4 regions of the Methylobacterium sp. WL69 genome follow, and region 2 is predicted to be linked to each of the others. Evidence: predicted binding sites of a transcription regulator. Region 2 holds the regulator's gene; each other region holds the start of a gene.
The links. The regulator LexA, encoded in region 2, represses DNA repair genes until DNA is damaged. The targets are predictions, from matches to a motif close to TGTTCNNNNTGTGTTCNG.
Positions count from the first base shown of each region.

Region 1 (4,083 bases), on a different contig from region 2:
GAAATGCGCCGGGGCGTCGATGACGTCGACGCTGCCTTCCGGCAATTCGTCGATGAACCGGCTCGGCACCGTGGACGACCACAGGCCGTGGATGCGCCGGTTGACGGCGAAGGACAGTTTTGCGCGCTTGCGGGCGCGGGTGAGACCCACATGGGCGAGGCGGCGCTCCTCCTCCAATCCGGCCCGGCCGCTCTCGTCCAGGGCCCGCTGGTTCGGGAACAGGCCGTCCTCCCAGCCGGGCAGGAACACCGTGTCGAACTCCAGGCCCTTGGCGGCGTGCAGCGTCATGAGCGAGACCCGGTCGGCGCCCTCCTGCTCGCTCGCCTCCATCACCAGGGAGACGTGTTCGAGGAAGGCGGCCATGTCGGGGAATTCCTCCATGGAGCGCACGAACTCCTTGAGGTTTTCGAGGCGCCCGGCGGCGTCGGCGGATTTGTCCTTCTGCCACATCTCGGTGTAGCCGGATTCCTCCAGGATGGTCTGGGCCACCTCGGAATGCGGCTTGGTGCCGACCATCCGGGCCCACCGCGAAAAGCTCTCCACCAGGGCGCGGACGCCCGTGCGGGCGCGGGGCTTGAGCTCGTCGGTCTCCGTGAGCAGGCGCGCCGCCTGGAGCAGGGGCACGCCCTGGCCCCGCGAATAGCCGTGCAGGATCTGCAGGGTGGCGTCGCCGAGGCCGCGCTTCGGGGTGTTGAAGATCCGCTCGAAGGCGAGGTCGTCGGACGGATTCATCGTGACACGGAGATACGCCAGGGCGTCGCGGATCTCGGCGCGCTCGTAGAAGCGCGGGCCGCCGATGACCCGGTAGGGCAGGCCGAGCTGGACGAAGCGGTCCTCGATCTCGCGCATCTGCGCCGAGATCCGCACCAGCACGGCGATCTCGGACAGGGGATGCTGCTTGTGCTGAAGCGACTCGATGGCCTCGGCGAGCTGGCGCGCCTCCTCCTCCGAATCCCAGGCGCCCGCTACCGTCACCTTCTCGCCCGGCACGTCCTCCGTGCGCAGGGTCTTGCCCAGCCGGCCCTCGTTCTTGGCGATGAGGCCGGAGGCGGCGGCGAGGATGTGGCCGGTGGAGCGGTAGTTGCGCTCCAGGCGGACCACGGTGGCGCCGGGAAAGTCGTGCTCGAACCGCAGGATGTTGTCGACCTCGGCGCCGCGCCAGCCGTAGATCGACTGGTCGTCGTCGCCGACGCAGGCGACGTTGCGGTGGCCCTGCGCCAGCAGCCGCAGCCACAGGTACTGGGCGACGTTGGTGTCCTGGTACTCGTCGACGAGGATGTAGCGGAAGCGCTGCTGGTAGTTTTCCAGCACGTCCGGGTTCTCGCGCCACAGCTTGAGGCAGAGCAGCAGGAGATCGCCGAAATCGGCGGCGTTGAGGGTGAGCAGCCGGGCCTGGTAGGCGGTGTAGAGGGCGCCGCCCTTGCCGAAGGCGAAGGCCTGGGCCTCGCCGGGCGGCACCTGCTCGGGCAGGAGACCGCGGTTCTTCCAGCCGTCGATGGCCGAGGACAGGGCCCGGGCCGGCCAGCGCTTCTCGTCGATGTTCTGGTCGACGATGACCTGCTTCATCAGGCGCAGCTGGTCGTCCATGCCGAGAATCGTGAAGTCCGAGCGCAGGCCGACGAGTTCGGCGTGGCGGCGCAGGATCTTGGTGCCGATGGAGTGGAAGGTGCCGAGCCACGGCATGCCCTCGCCGGCCGGGCCGATGAGGGCGCCGATGCGGTGCTTCATCTCCCGCGCCGCCTTGTTGGTGAAGGTCACCGACAGGATGTCGAAGGGGCGCGCCCGGGAGGTGGCGATGAGGTGGGCGATGCGCGTCGTCAGCACCCGGGTCTTGCCGGTGCCGGCCCCGGCGAGGACGAGGACGGGGCCGTCCGTGGCCTCGACGGCGCGGCGCTGCTCGTCGTTCAGGCCCTCGAGGTAGGGCGAGCCCTGCGGCCTGAGGGAGGCCATGGCGCGGGCGGCGATGGAGGTGGGCGCGTCGGGCACCGGCCGCGAGGCCCCCGCCGTGTCGGGGTGTTGGGTCATGCCGCATCCCTGGACCAAAACGCGAACGGCGTCGAGGGTCGGGCGCGCGCGGGCGGCCCGCGACGCGCCATCGCGGGAACCCGGCTTTCGCCTCGGGCGTCGTCCCCGCACACGCATCGCCCCACAGGGAGGCTTCGCCATGACCGTTTCGCCCCGACTGCCCTCCGCCCGCGCCCTGGCGGGCCTCGCCCTGCTGGTGGCGGGCGCCGGCCCGGCCCTCGCCCAGCCCTCGGGCAACCCCAACAGCCTCAGCAACATGAACGAGCGCCTCGACACCCAGAGCCAGATCCGGGGCGTCCAGACCCAGCAGCAATTCGACAACAGCCAGAACCGGATGCAGATTCAGCGCAACGAGCTGTTCCGCCCGGAGCCCAACGCCGGGCCGGGCATCGTCGCCCCGCGGCGGTAGCGGTCGCCCTCGCGGGTCCCGTCGATCGGTCGCCCGACCCGGCGACCGATCGACGGCCCCGGTGCACACAACCCCGGCCGGTGTGATATGCCGCCCCTCGGACGGGACCGGTTCCCGTGGGAACGGCCCCGCTTCCGGGGGCGCGGGGGAACGAGACGAGCGTGCGTGACATCCTGACCGCGCTGGCGGGACTCGTCGTCCTCCTCCTCGTCGCCGCCCTGGCGGTTCCGCCCTTCGTGGCGTGGGAGGGCCAGCGCGGCCTCATCGACGGCGCCGTGTCCCGGTCGCTCGGCCTGCCCGCCCGCAGCGAGGGCCGCATCGAGGTCCGGCTCCTGCCGTCGCCGCGCCTGCGCTTCGACCGCCTGCGCCTCGGGGACCAGCCGGCCAAGTCCGGCCTCGACAAGCCCGGCCTCGACAAGCCCCGCCTCGACAAGCCCGGCCTCGATCTGCATTTCGTCAAGGCGGAGGTGGCCCTGTCGCCCCTCCTCACCGGCGCGGTGCGGTTCACCGAGACCCGGATCGGGCGGGCCGAGCTGCGCCTGCCGGTGACGGAGGGCGAGGCGATCCTGGTGCCCGCCGACCTCGCGGCCGGCCTGACCGGGCGCGATCTCGCCATCGAGGACCTCCAGGTCCGCCAGCTCCTCGTCACCACCCAGGTGCCGGCCACGGGCCGCACCGACCAGATCTACGCCGAGGCCGTGCGGCTCTCGGCCCCGCGCCTCACCGGGCCGTGGCGGGCGGAGGGCACCAGCCGGGGCGTCCCGTTCCGGGTCAGCACCGGCGAGCCGACGCCGGAGGGAATTCTGCCGGTCAAGCTCTCGGCCGGCGGCGACACCCGGCCCTATGCGGAGATCGACGCGACCCTCTCCCTCGCCGACGTCGCCGGGGCCGCCGGTCCGGCCGAGCGCGCGGTGATCCCCCAGGCCGAGGGCACGGCCCGCCTCGTCGTCGGCCCGCCGTCCCAGGCCGCCGGCGCCTACCTGCCGGTCTCCGTCGGCGGCGCGTTCACCGCGCGGGGCGCCGTCGCCCGGTTCAAGTCCCTCGACCTCGACATCGATCCGGGCGGGCGGGCCCTGCGCCTGTCGGGCACCGGCCGGGTCGACCTGCGCAACGGCCGCGCCGCCCTGGCGCTCGGCGCGCGCCGTCTCGACCTCGACGCCTTCCTGCTCTCGGCCGCCGGCCAGGCCCTCCTGGCCCGCGGCCCGCCGAGGGCCGGCCTCCACCTGCCCGTGAGCGTCGACGTCGAGCTCGCCATCGAGAGCCTCGCCCTCGGCCTCGACGACTGGTCGAACCTGGCGCTCGCCGGCACCCTCGAGCGCTCGGGCGGCCTCGTGCTGAAGCGGTTCTCCGCCACGGCGCCGGGGGCCGCGACCCTGAGCGCGTCCGGCGAGATCGACGCCGAGCCGGCCCCCCGCTTCACCGGGACCCTCGCCCTCGACGCCCCGGCCTCGGACGGGTTCGGCCGCTACCTCGGCAAGCTCGGCCTGGAGGGACCGGGCATCGCCCTCATGGACGGGCGCCCGATCCGGGCCTCGGCCGACCTGTCGGCGGCGCCCCCGTCCGTGTCCCTGCGCAACCTCCGCCTCGACCTCGGCCCGGCGCGGGTCACCGGCAATGCCCGCTACCGCGCCCCCGAGGCCGGCACCCGC
Region 1 covers NZ_VRUZ01000112.1:1,324-5,406, reverse strand. The annotation lists gene FV218_RS19945 (UvrD-helicase domain-containing protein) at 1-2,025, opposite strand, end outside; gene FV218_RS19940 (hypothetical protein) at 2,165-2,434, shown strand; partial or broken gene FV218_RS19935 (AsmA family protein) at 2,596-4,083, shown strand, end outside.
Region 1: the regulator LexA is predicted to act here: its motif matches at 2,036-2,053, upstream of FV218_RS19945 (UvrD-helicase domain-containing protein).

Region 2 (4,083 bases):
CGCCACCACCCGTACGGCCCGTGCCGTCGGCACGGTGGTGATGCTTGCCGAGACCCTGGCGCTCATCCGCGAGGGCGATGCCAAGAAGGGTGACGTCATCGGCACGGCGCGGCTCGCCGGCATCATGGCGGCCAAGCGCACCCATGAACTCATCCCCCTCTGCCACCCGCTCCTGATCTCCAAGGTCCGGGTCGATTGCGAAGTCGACGAGGCCCTGCCGGGCCTGCGGATCAGCGCCGAGGTCAAGGTCCTCGGGCCGACCGGCGTCGAGATGGAGGCCCTCACCGCCGTCTCGGTGGCGTGCCTGACCATCTACGACATGGTGAAGGCCGCCGACCGGGGTATGCGCATCGAAGGCATCCGGCTCCTGTCCAAGGATGGCGGTCGCTCAGGCGCCTACCTGGCGGAGGATGCCGTTTGAGCGGGCCGATCCCCGTCGCAGAAGCCCTGCGCCGGATTCTCGCCGGGCTCCCGGGGCCCGTGACGTCCGAAACCGTCGCCATCGCGGAGGCCGCCGGCCGGACCCTCGCCGAGGCGGTGTGCGCCACCCGCACCCAGCCCCCCTTCCCCGCCTCGGCCATGGACGGCTACGCTGTGCGCGCCGAGGACATCGCTGCTTGCCCGGCGACGTTGCGGGTCATCGGCACGAGTGCCGCCGGCCACGGCTTCACCGGTCCGCTCGGCGCGGGTGAGGCCGTGCGGATCTTCACCGGCGCCCCGGTGCCCGAGGGCGCCGATGCCATCCTGATCCAGGAGAACGCCGAGGCGGCGGACGGCATGGTAACCGCCCGCGAACCCGTGGCGGCCGGTCGTTTCGTGCGCCCGAGTGGCCTCGATTTCCGCGAGGGCGATGCGCTTCTTCACGCCGGTGACACCCTGGACGCCCGCCGCACGGCGCTCGCCGCCGCCGCCGGCCACGGCCGGCTCAGCGTGCGCCGACGCCCGCGCGTGGCGATCCTCGCCACGGGCGACGAGCTCGTGCGGCCCGGCGAGCCGGCGCGCTGGGACCAGATCGTCGCCTCCAATGCCCTCGCGGTGGCGGCCCTCGCCCGCGAGGCCGGCGCGGAGACCATCGATCTCGGCATCGCCGGTGATAGCCTGGAGGCCCTGGAGGCGGCACTTCTGCACGCTGCCGAAGCGCGGGCCGACATCCTCGTGACCCTCGGGGGGGCCTCGGTGGGGGACCACGACCTCGTGCAATCGGCCCTGACCCGCCAAGGTCTCGAACTCGGATTCTGGCGTGTGGCGCTCCGCCCAGGCAAGCCGCTGATGCACGGGCGCCTCGGTGCCGCCACGGTGATCGGATTGCCCGGCAACCCGGTCTCGTCCATCGTCTGCGGCCTGCTCTTCGTCGTGCCGGCGATCCGGGCGCTGCTGGGTGATCCTCACGCCGGGAAGGATCGCAGCGAACCCGCTTGTCTCGGCCACGACATGCCGGCCAATGACGGCCGCCAGGATTACCTGCGCGCACGCCTCGACACCGCGCCCGACCGGCTGCCGATCGTCTTCGCGGAGAACCGGCAGGATTCGTCCATGCTTTCCGTCCTCGGCCACGCCGAGGCCCTGCTGATCCGGCCGCCCCACGCCGAGGCCGCCAAGGCCGGTGATCTCTGCCGCATCCTACGCCTCGACCGGCGCATCCTGTAGATCCGTGGGATCGAAGGGCGAAGCGCTCGGGCGATCCGCGAGCGTCCGCGAGACGCGCCTCATACGAGACCGTTTCTGGTTCGAAGCCGGGGAGCCAGGGTGCATACCGGTGCGAACGTTTACGTACGAAGTTGCAACTTTCGACAGAACCCTTGCGGAACACTTCCAGAACGTCTAGCGTGTTCGTGATTTGTTTCTGCAGCCTGTGCTGCCTTCATCTATCGCAGGAAGAGTGTCGGCATGTTGACGCGTAAGCAGCTGGATCTGCTCCAGTTCATCCAGCAGAGAATGAGCGAGGGCGGTGTCCCGCCATCATTCGACGAAATGAAGGACGCCCTCGATCTGAAGTCGAAGTCGGGCATCCATCGCCTGATCACGGCCCTGGAGGAACGCGGGTTTCTGCGCCGCCTGCCGAATCGCGCGCGGGCCATCGAGGTGATCCGCATGCCAGAAAGCCTTGGCGGTCAGGCCGGCGCCGTGAAGGCGTCGCCCCCTCCGGAGACGCGGCGTTTCACCCCGAGCGTCGTCGAGGGCGGCAAGGGCAAGGCGCCCGTCGAAAGGATGCCGGCGGCGCGGTTGCCGACGACGCGTGCGACGGACGGCGATGGCCGCGCCATCACCATCCCGGTCATGGGTCGCATCGCGGCCGGCACGCCCATCTCGGCGATCCAAGAGCAGAGTCATTCCGTGACCCTGTCACCGGATTTTCTGTCCGGTGGCGAGCACTACGCCTTGGAGGTACGTGGCGATTCGATGGTGGATGCCGGCATTCTCGACGGCGATCTCGTCGTGATCCGCAAGCAGGATACGGCCAACACCGGTGACATCATCGTCGCCCTCATCGACGATGAGGAGGCGACCCTGAAGCGCCTGCGCCGTCGTGGTTCGTCGATTGCCCTGGAAGCGGCCAACCCGGCCTACGAGACCCGCGTTCTCGGTCCCGATCGCGTCCAGATCCAGGGACGCCTCGTCAGTCTGGTCCGACGCTACTGAAGGGGTTCGCCCGAACCTTCCGGCGACAAGTCGGGTTCATCAGTTTCGAGCACTTTTGGCGTGGCGGGAACCGTGTTCGCGGGAGCGGCCGTCGATTTTGGTGGCCGCAACGGGCGCCATGGCACCACATCGGTCGAACGTCGCGCCGTCGTCACGACTGGATCTCCCGCCGCCGGGAGGCGGATTGCCGTCGCGCCATGCGCGGCGAGGAAGGGCCGGTCGAGGATATGCTTGGCGGTGCAGCCGGGGGGCGCTTCCCGGCGGCTGATCAGGATGTCGGCCCGGGCGCAATCCTCCCCCAGGGCGCGCTTGTCTGTGACGAGGGCGATCACCCGTCCGTCCGGCATCCGCGCCGCGCAACCGAGACGATCGCAACGGGCCGTCGGCAGGGCGAGGACGGTTCCGGCTTTGCGTCCATCGCCATCGGCCTTGAGCCATTGCTCCATCACGAAGTTGGGCGGTTTTCCGAGGGTGGCCAAGCGACCGTCGGCAGCGCGGATCGCGACGCCCGCTCCCTCACGGTCGATGTAGATGTCCGGCCGCATCGGGCTCGCAGCGAGGGCGACGCCGAACGCCATCGGCAGTAGGCCGAGCCAGTGCAGTCGCGACACCGGCAGCGTGAGGGCGACGAGGCCCAGGGCCATCGCCGCCAGGGCCGCGGGCCCGAAGGCCGGCACCACGTAGGTGGCGCGCTCGAAGCCGGCGATCCAAGTGGAGATGGTCAGCATGCCGCGCACGGCGAGGCCCATGAGCCACCACACCGGCTGATCGAGGGCGAAGGGGTAGGCCAGGATGCCGAGGACTGCCGCCGGCATGACGGCGAGCGATACCAGCGGCAGAGTCAGAGCGTTGCCGACGAGGCCGAAGGGTTGGATCGTCTGGAAATGATAGGTGGCGAACGGGGCCGTGGCGAATTGCGCGACGAGGGTCGTCGCCAGGGTGCCGATGATGGCCGTGGCGACCCAGATGGCGGCGCGGCCGATGGGGCCCGCGCTCTGTCCGCGCAGGCCCAGGGCGCCGATGAGGGGAGCGCAGGCGATGAGGCCGGCCACCGCCCCGAACGACATCTGGAAGCTCGGGCCGAGGAGTCCGTCCGGTTCGCGGGCCAGGGCAATGAGGGCCGCGAGGGCGAGGTTGCGCATGCTGAGGGCCGGCCGGTCCACGAGGATCGCGCCCAGCATGACGAGCGTCATGATCAGGGCGCGCTCCGCGGCGATGTCCCAGCCGGAGAACACGCAATAGGCCGTCACCCCCGCCATGGCGAAGGCGGCGGCGATCTTCTTGATCGGCCAGCGCAGGGCGAGCACGGGCACCAGGGCGAGGAGTGCCCGCACGAGCCAGAACACCACACCGGCGGCCAGCACCATGTGAAGGCCGGAAATCGATACGACGATTGGCAGGGTTGGCCGGCAACGTGTTATGGGGGGCCATCACGTCAGAAAG
Region 2 covers NZ_VRUZ01000001.1:125,523-129,605, reverse strand. The annotation lists gene moaC (cyclic pyranopterin monophosphate synthase MoaC) at 1-421, shown strand, start outside; gene glp (gephyrin-like molybdotransferase Glp) at 418-1,647, shown strand; gene lexA (transcriptional repressor LexA) at 1,888-2,640, shown strand; partial or broken gene FV218_RS00575 (ComEC/Rec2 family competence protein) at 2,634-4,031, opposite strand.

Region 3 (4,083 bases), on a different contig from region 2:
GCAAGGCCATCGTGGTGAAATCGGGCAAGTACGGCCCCTACGTCACCGACGGCACTACCAACGCGACCCTGCCCAAAACTCAGGCGGCGGAGGACATCGACCTCCCCCAGGCCCTGGAACTCATCGCCGCCCGCGAGGCGTCGGGCGGCGGCAAGAAGCGCGCCCCGGCCCGCAAAGCGTCGGCGAAGTCGGCCCCTGCGAAAAAGGCTCCGGCTAAGAAGGCGGCTGCGAAGGCCGTGACGACCGATGGCGCGGACGCCCCGGCCAAGAAGCCGGCCGCGAAGAAGGCGCCTGCCAAAGCGGCCTCCCCCAAAGCGGCGGCGGCGAAACCCGCAGCCGCGCGCAAGGCGACGGCTAAGAAAGCCTGATCCGGGATTCCGAAGGGATCATCCCTTCGGCGGGTGTCGGGCAGGGCCCGACACGGTTGCCAGGGCCAGCCCTGGACCCGCGAAGGGCTATGCCCTTCGAGACCCGGACGATCTTGCGATCGGCCTGGAGCCTGGATCAGATATCCAGCTCGGCCCCGTCGGCGAAGGCCGCGCGCTCGGATATGAAGGCGAAGCGGGCTTCGGGCTTGTTGCCCATGAGGCGCTCCACGGCGTCCCCCGTGGAGATGCGGGCATCCTCCAGCACCCCGACGCGCAGGAGCGTGCGCTTCTTGGGGTCCATGGTGGTCTCCTTCAGCTGCGCCGGCATCATCTCGCCCAGACCCTTGAAGCGGCCGATCTCGACCTTGGCGCCCTTGAACACGGTCTTGATCACCCGCTCCTTGTCGGCGTCGTCGCGGGCATAGGCCGTCTTGGCGCCGTAGGTCAGGCGGTAGAGCGGCGGGATCGCCAGGTAGAGGTGGCCCTTGTCGATGAGCTTCGGCATCTGCCGGTAGAAGAACGTGATCAGCAGGGAGGCGATGTGGGCGCCGTCGACATCGGCGTCGGTCATGATGATGACCTTCTCGTAGCGAAGGTCCTCCAGGCGGAAGCTGTTGCCGGTGCCGCAGCCGAGCGCCTGGGTCAGGTCCGAGATGAGCTGGTTGGCGACGAGCTTGTCGCGGCTCGCCGACGCCACGTTGAGGATTTTTCCACGCAGGGGGAGAATGGCTTGGCTGGCGCGGTCGCGCGCCTGCTTGGCCGAGCCGCCGGCCGAATCGCCCTCGACGATGAAGATCTCGGAGCCGGCCATGCCGGCCTTCGAGCAATCGGCGAGTTTTCCGGGCAGCCGCAGCTTGCGGGTGGCGGATTTGCGCGCGACGTCCTTCTCCTGGCGGCGGCGCAGGCGCTCCTCGGCCCGGTCGATGACCCAGTCGAGGAGCTTGTTGGCCTGGGCCGGCGAGGCGGCGAGCCAATGGTCGAACGCGTCGCGGATCGCCGTCTCGACGATGCGGGAGGCTTCCACCGTGGCGAGCTTGTCCTTGGTCTGGCCCTGGAACTCGGGCTCGCGGATGAACACCGACAGCATCGAGGCGCAGGTCGCCATGACGTCGTCCGTGGTGACGGCCGTCATGCGTTTGGCCTGGTTCACCCGCTCGGCGTGCTCGCGCAGGGCCCGCAGGAGGGCGACGCGCAGGCCGCTCTCGTGGGTGCCGCCCTCGGCCGTCGGGATCGTGTTGCAGTAGGAGGCCGAGACGCCGTCCTCGACCACCATCCAGGCCACCGCCCATTCGAGGGACCCGTGGCCGCCCGGTTTGGTGATCTTGCCCGAAAAGATCGCGTCGGTGACGAGCTCCTTGCCCTCAAGATCGCGAGCGAGATAGTCGCGCAGGCCGCCGGGGAAGCGGTGCACGGTCTCGGCCGGCACGTCGTCCATGCCCTCGAGCAGGGCGGGGGCGCAGCGCCAGCGGATCTCGACGCCGCCGAACAGGTACGCCTTGGAGCGCGCCATGCGGAACAGGCGGCGCGGGTCGAACTTCAGGGCCCCGAAGATCTGGGCATCGGGGTGGAAGCGCACCCGGGTGCCGCGCCGGTTCTGCACCCGGCCCACCGTCTCCAGGGGCCCTTGCACATGGCCCCGTGAGAAGGTCTGGCGGTAGAGGGTCTGGGCGCGCGCGACCTCGACCTCGAGCTCGTCGGACAGGGCGTTGACCACGGAGATGCCGACGCCATGCAGGCCGCCCGACGTCTCGTAGACCTTGGAATCGAACTTTCCGCCCGCGTGCAGGATGGTCATGATGACCTCCAGGGCGGATTTTCCCGGAAACTTCGGGTGCGGATCGACGGGGATGCCGCGGCCGTTGTCGGTCACCACGAGGTGGCCGCTCTCCTCCAGCTCCACCTCGATGAAGCTGGCATGCCCCGCCACCGCCTCGTCCATGGCGTTGTCGATCACCTCGGCGAAGAGGTGGTGCAGGGCGCGCTCGTCGGTGCCGCCGATATACATGCCGGGGCGGCGGCGCACGGGCTCCAGCCCCTCCAGCACCTCGATGGCCGAGGCGTCGTAGCCGGCCTCCGCCGAAGGGAGCACGAGCGGAGCCACGGCGGATTCGCGCGTGCGCCGCTCGGCGGCCTTCGGCGCCGGCGCCTTGCCACCCACGAAAAGGTCGCGCGCGGGATCGCTCACCGGAGTGCTCCGCGCGGGCGACGGCACGGCCGCCTGCTTCGTGGACCGGGTCGCAGAGGGAGACCGTGCAGCATTCGCCTTCATCCTCTGACCATACCGGAACAAACCGGAAACAGAAAGGGGCTTCCCCCCCGCGGGATGGGGTCGGGTCCCCCGATCCGCCGGGCGCACCGACCCCATGCCCGAAGGGCACGATACCCCATGGCATGGGACAGGGTTGGTTAAGAAGGGCTGACGGTCGGGGGAAGCCTTTTATCGCGTCGCGGCGCTGGCACCCTCAGGTGCCGACGCGACCGCCCCCGTGCTTCGTGATCGCCACCACGGCCGGGCGCGGCGGCAGGGCGGGATCGAAATCCGGCCAGCGGGTCGACGGGGCCTCGAAGGTGGCGGGCGCGGCCTTGGGATCGTCCTCGTCCGCCTCGCCCGGATGCTGGACGGCGACGAAGAAGGTGGTGTCGTCGGGCGTAAAGTACGGCCCGCACATCTCGGCCCCGCACGGCACCCGGAAGAAGTGCTTTCCCGTGCCGCGCCCTTGGCCCTCCGTCTCCAAAGCCCAGAGGCCGTCGGACCGGCCCGTGCGCGACGCCGAGTTGCCGTCGGTGGCGACCCAGAGGCGGCCCTGGCCGTCGATCGCGCAGTTGTCCGGCATGCCGAACCAGCCGTCCTTCGTGGTCGCCGACGAGAAGGTGGCGCCGACGGCGGCGATGGCGGGATCGCCGCTGCGGACCAGGATCTCCCAGGCGAAGCCGGGCGCGGTATGGTCGCCGTCATCGGGGGTGAGCTCGACGATGTGGCCGAAGCGGTTGTCGGCGCGCGGGTTCGCGGCGTCGACCCCATCGGGTGTGCGCTTCCCGTTGTTGGTCAGCATCACGTAGACCTTGCCGGTCTTCGGGTTGGCCTCGACGTCCTCCGGGCGGTCCATCTTGGTGGCGCCGAGACGGTCGGCGGCCAGGCGCGCGCCGATGAGCACGTCGGCCTGGCCGGCAAAGCCGTTCTCCGGCGTCAGGGGTCCCCGTCCGAACACCAGGGGCATCCAAATGCCGCGCCCGTCCGGATCGAAGCGGGCGACGTGCAGCGTGCCGGAATCGAGCAGATCGCGGTCGCCGCCGTCGGCCCGCCCCGCGGTGACGAACTTGTAGACGTAGTCGAAGCGCTCGTCGTCGCCCTGGTAGACGACGTATTGCCCCGTCTTGGCGACGATGCCGGCCGCGCCCTCGTGCTTGAACCGGCCCATGGCGGTGCGCTTCTTCGGGACGGAGTTCGGATCGAACGGATCGATCTCCACCACCCAGCCGAAGCGGTTCGGCTCGCGCGGGGTTTTTCCGATGTCGAAGCGCTCGTGGAACCGGCCCCAGGCGTAGGCGGAGTTCGGCAGGTTGAAGCGCTTGTGGTTGGCGGCCTCCGCCGAGTCCTGCGGAAGCGTCCCCGAAAAGTAGTAGTTGATGTTCTCCTCGCAGGTGAGCCACGTGCCCCACGGAGTCGTGCCGCCCGCGCAGTTGTTGATCATGCCGTGGACGGCGCGGCCGGTGG
Region 3 covers NZ_VRUZ01000006.1:1,020-5,102, reverse strand. The annotation lists gene topA (type I DNA topoisomerase) at 1-368, shown strand, start outside; gene parE (DNA topoisomerase IV subunit B) at 505-2,553, opposite strand; gene FV218_RS03250 (PhoX family phosphatase) at 2,831-4,083, opposite strand, start outside.
Region 3: the regulator LexA is predicted to act here: its motif matches at 2,651-2,668, upstream of parE (DNA topoisomerase IV subunit B).

Region 4 (4,083 bases), on a different contig from region 2:
CATGTTGAACTGGGTCACCCGCATGCCGGTCTTCGGGTCGCGGTAGAGGGGGACCAGCTGTTCGAGGGGCCGGTCGCCGATGACCACGCCGGCGGCGTGGGTCGAGGCATGGCGGTGCAGGCCCTCGAGCTTCTTGGCGATCTCCATGAGGCGGGCGACGATGGGCTCCTCCTCCATGGCCGCCTGAAGCTTCGGCTCGCCCTCGATGGCCTGGGTCAGGGTCACGGGGTTGGCCGGGTTCTGCGGCACCAGCTTCGTGAGCTTGTCCACCTGCCCGTAGGGCATCTCCAGCACGCGGCCGACGTCGCGCAGGACGCCGCGCGCCTGCAGGGTGCCGAAGGTGATGATCTGCGCGACCTGCTCGTGGCCGTAGCGCTCCTGCACGTACTGGATCACCCGCTCGCGGCCATCGACGCAGAAGTCGATGTCGAAATCCGGCATCGAGACGCGCTCGGGGTTGAGGAAGCGCTCGAACAGCAGGCCGAACCGCAGGGGGTCGAGGTCGGTGATGAGGAGCGACCACGCCACCAGGGAGCCTGCACCCGAGCCGCGGCCCGGGCCGACGGGGATATCGTGGTCCTTGGCCCACTTGATGAAGTCCGACACGATGAGGAAGTAGCCGGGAAACTTCATGCCGACGATGACGTCGAGCTCGAAGGCGAGGCGGTCGCGGTAGACCTGTTCGGTCATGCCGGGCGCCGTGCCGTGCTGGGCGAGACGCAGGTCGAGGCCGGCGATGGCCTGGGCCCGCAGTTCCTCCGGCTCGGACCGGACCACCTCGACGGCGGCCTCACCGGCGGACTCGTTGGCGACGGCCTCCGCGGCCACCCGTGCGAAATTGGGCAGGATGGGTTTGCGCGTGCGCACGCGGTAGGCGCAGCGCATGGCGATCTCGACGGTGGCGTTGAGCGCGTCCGGCAAGTCCGAAAACAGTTCGGCCATCTGCGCGCGGGTGGTGAAGCCGTGGCGCGGGGTGAGCTTGCGGCGGCGCTCATCGGAGACGAGGCGCCCGTCGGCGATGGCGAGCAAGGCGTCGTGGGCGTCGTAGTCGCCGGTCTTAGCAAAGAACGGCTCGTTGGTGGCGACGATGGACAGGCCGTTGGCATCGGCGAGCCGGAGCAGCTCGCGCTCGATCATGCGCTCGTCGGACAGGCCGTGGCGGAGAATCTCGACGTAGAGATTGTCCTCGCCGAAGGCCGCCTTGAGCTGGGCGAGGCGCGCGGCGGCGAGTTCGGCCCGGCCCTGGCGCAGGACGGAATCGAGGGGTCCGGTGGTGCCGCCCGTCAGGGCGATGAGGCCGCCGGCGCATTCCGCCAATCCCGCCGCGCTCACCCGGGGAGCATCGCCCAGGGCACCGTCGAAATAGGCACGGCTCGCGAGGCGCAGGAGGTTGGCGTAGCCGGCCTCGTCCTGGGCCAGGACCACGACGTTGGCGCATCCCCCCTGCGCCTGGGGGTTGCGCGCCATGGGGTCGGGCGCCTCGAAGGCGACGGTCACCTGGAGGCCGGCGATGGGCTGGAGGCCCGCGCCCGAGGCCTTCTCGGAGAATTCCAGCGCCCCGAACAGGTTGTTGGTGTCGGTGAGCGCCAGGGCCGGCTGCCGGTCGGCGGCGGCCGCCTTGACGATGTCCCCGACCTTCAGCGCGCCTTCGAGGAGCGAGAACGACGAGTGGACATGGAGGTGGACGAAGCCGGGATCTTTGAGGATGCGCGCCATGCTTCCATCAGCCCGAGTCGCGGTGAACGATCCATCAAGAACGATCGGGGCGCATGGTTTGGCTGTGGAAGGCTGCCCTCCGTGATGCGTCGGCAACGCTATCGCAACGGCGCCAAGGCTACGGCCCAGGCGGCGACCGAAACCGCCAGGAGCCCGAAGGCCATGAACTCGACCGCGCCGGTGAGGATCATCCGCTTGAACATGGGAAGCGCCTTTCGTTGAGGCCCTCAGTTTTGTTCTTGTTTTGTTCCTTGTAAAGCGGAAAATCGATCGGGTGCGCCGCAGAGTCAACAAAACGTGAAGCGATCGCGAGCGGCATGAATTCGCGCGTGCTGTGAGCGACACCTCCATCGGCACGGCAAGGATTCCTTTCGAAGCTGCCGGTCGCAACGGAGAGAATCCGCGTTTTCCCCGGCCCGTAGAACGGTCGAGCTCCATGAGCTACCGCCCATTGTTGCCTGCGAGAACGCTGCGTCGATGCCGATCGCGTCACCACGGGATGACGGAGACGATCGCTCTACCTATTTCAGCGGCACCTTTCGGGTCCCGCATCACAGACCGATCATGCAAATCAAGCTGGTGGCCGTCGGCTCCCACGGCGACATCCTACCGTTCATCGGCCTCGGGGCCGAACTCGTGCGGCGCGGGCATGCCGCAATTCTGGCAGCGCCCGCTCCCTTCGCGGAGCTGGCGGCCCGCGTGAACCTGCCGTTCCATGCCCTGGGGACGCGGGCCGATTACGATCGGACCGTCAGCGTGCCCGACCTGTGGCACCCGCGACGGGGGGCCTTCGTCCTGTTCGACCAGCTCGGCCCGACGACGGAACAGACCTACGACTGGCTGGCGCGCACGAACCGCCCGGGCGAGACCCTGGTGGTCGCCTCAACCCTCGGCCTCGGCGCGCGCGTGGCGCAGGACAAGCTCGGACTGCCCGTCGTCACCGTCCACGTCATGCCCCTGCTGGTGGAGAGCCGGCACGCCGCACCGGTTCTGCCGGGCATCCCCCTCGCCCATCTCCTGCCGTCACGCCTTCGGCACTGGCTCGGCCGGGGTGCCGACCGCTACGTGATCGGCCCGGCCGCCCTGCCACAACTCAATGCCCTGCGCCGGCGCCTCGATCTCGCACCCGTGCGCCGCCTGCGGCACTGGTGGAACAGCCCGACGCGGATTCTACTGATGTTTCCCGACTGGTTCACCGCTCCGCAGGCGGATTGGCCGGCGCAGGCCGCGCAGGTCGGCTTTCCCCTCGTCGATCGCCTCGGCGATACGGAAAGGCTCAGCGGGGAGCTGACGGCCTTCCTCGAATCCGGTCCGGCGCCCCTGGTGTTCACCTACGGCTCGGCGATGCGCCAGGGACAACCCTTCTTCCGGACGGCCTGCGCCCTGTGCCGGTCCACGGGCCGGCGTGGGGTGCTGCTGGCCCCCGAGGCGGGTCAGGTGCCTGCGGATCTGCCCGAGGGCGTGATCCATGTCCCCTACGCGCCCTTGAGCGCGCTGCTGCCGCGCGCCGCCGCCCTGATCCACCACGGCGGCATCGGCACCGTGGCCCAGGCCCTGGCCGCGGGCGTGCCGCAGCTCGTGGTCCCGGTGGCGTTCGACCATTTCGACGAGGGCCTGCGCCTCCAGCGCCTCGGCGTCGGCGCCGTGCTCGGCCGGCGCCGGTTCACCGCCGCGCGGGCCGCCCAGATCCTGACCCGTCTCCTGGCCTCGGACACCGTGGCGCGGGCCTGCGCGGAAGCGCGGGTCAGGATGACGCGGGAAAACGGGGTGGCGGCCGCCTGCGACGAGATCGAGCGCCTGATGGGGGTTTGAGGCGGTCGGATCAGTCGAGCTGCTCGATCAACCCGTCCCGGATGGTCACCCGCCGGTCCATGCGGGCCGCGAGCTCCATGTTGTGCGTCGCCACCAGGGCCGCGAGCCCCGAGGCGCGCACGAGCGAGACCAGGATGCCGAAGACGTGGGCGGCCGTGTGCGGGTCGAGGTTGCCCGTGGGCTCGTCGGCCAGGAGCAGGCGCGGGCCGTTGGCGACGGCCCGCGCGATGGCCACGCGCTGCTGCTCGCCGCCCGACAGCTCGGCCGGGCGGTGGACGAGGCGCTCCCTGAGGCCGAGGAAGCTCAGGAGCTCGGTGGCCCGGGCCTTGGCCTCCCTGTTGGACAGGCCCCGGATGAGCTGGGGCATCACCACGTTCTCCAGGGCCGAGAACTCGGGCAGGAGGTGGTGGAACTGGTAGACGAAGCCCATCTCCTCGCGGCGGATGCGGGTGCGCTCGGAATCCGCCATGGCGGCGGTGGGCCGCCCGCCGATGAAGACTTCGCCGGCATCGGGCCGTTCCAGTAGGCCGGCGATGTGCAGCAGGGTCGATTTGC
Region 4 covers NZ_VRUZ01000008.1:25,564-29,646, forward strand. The annotation lists gene dnaE (DNA polymerase III subunit alpha) at 1-1,716, opposite strand, end outside; gene FV218_RS04280 (glycosyltransferase) at 2,281-3,528, shown strand; gene FV218_RS04285 (ABC transporter ATP-binding protein) at 3,539-4,083, opposite strand, start outside.
Region 4: the regulator LexA is predicted to act here: its motif matches at 1,951-1,968, upstream of dnaE (DNA polymerase III subunit alpha).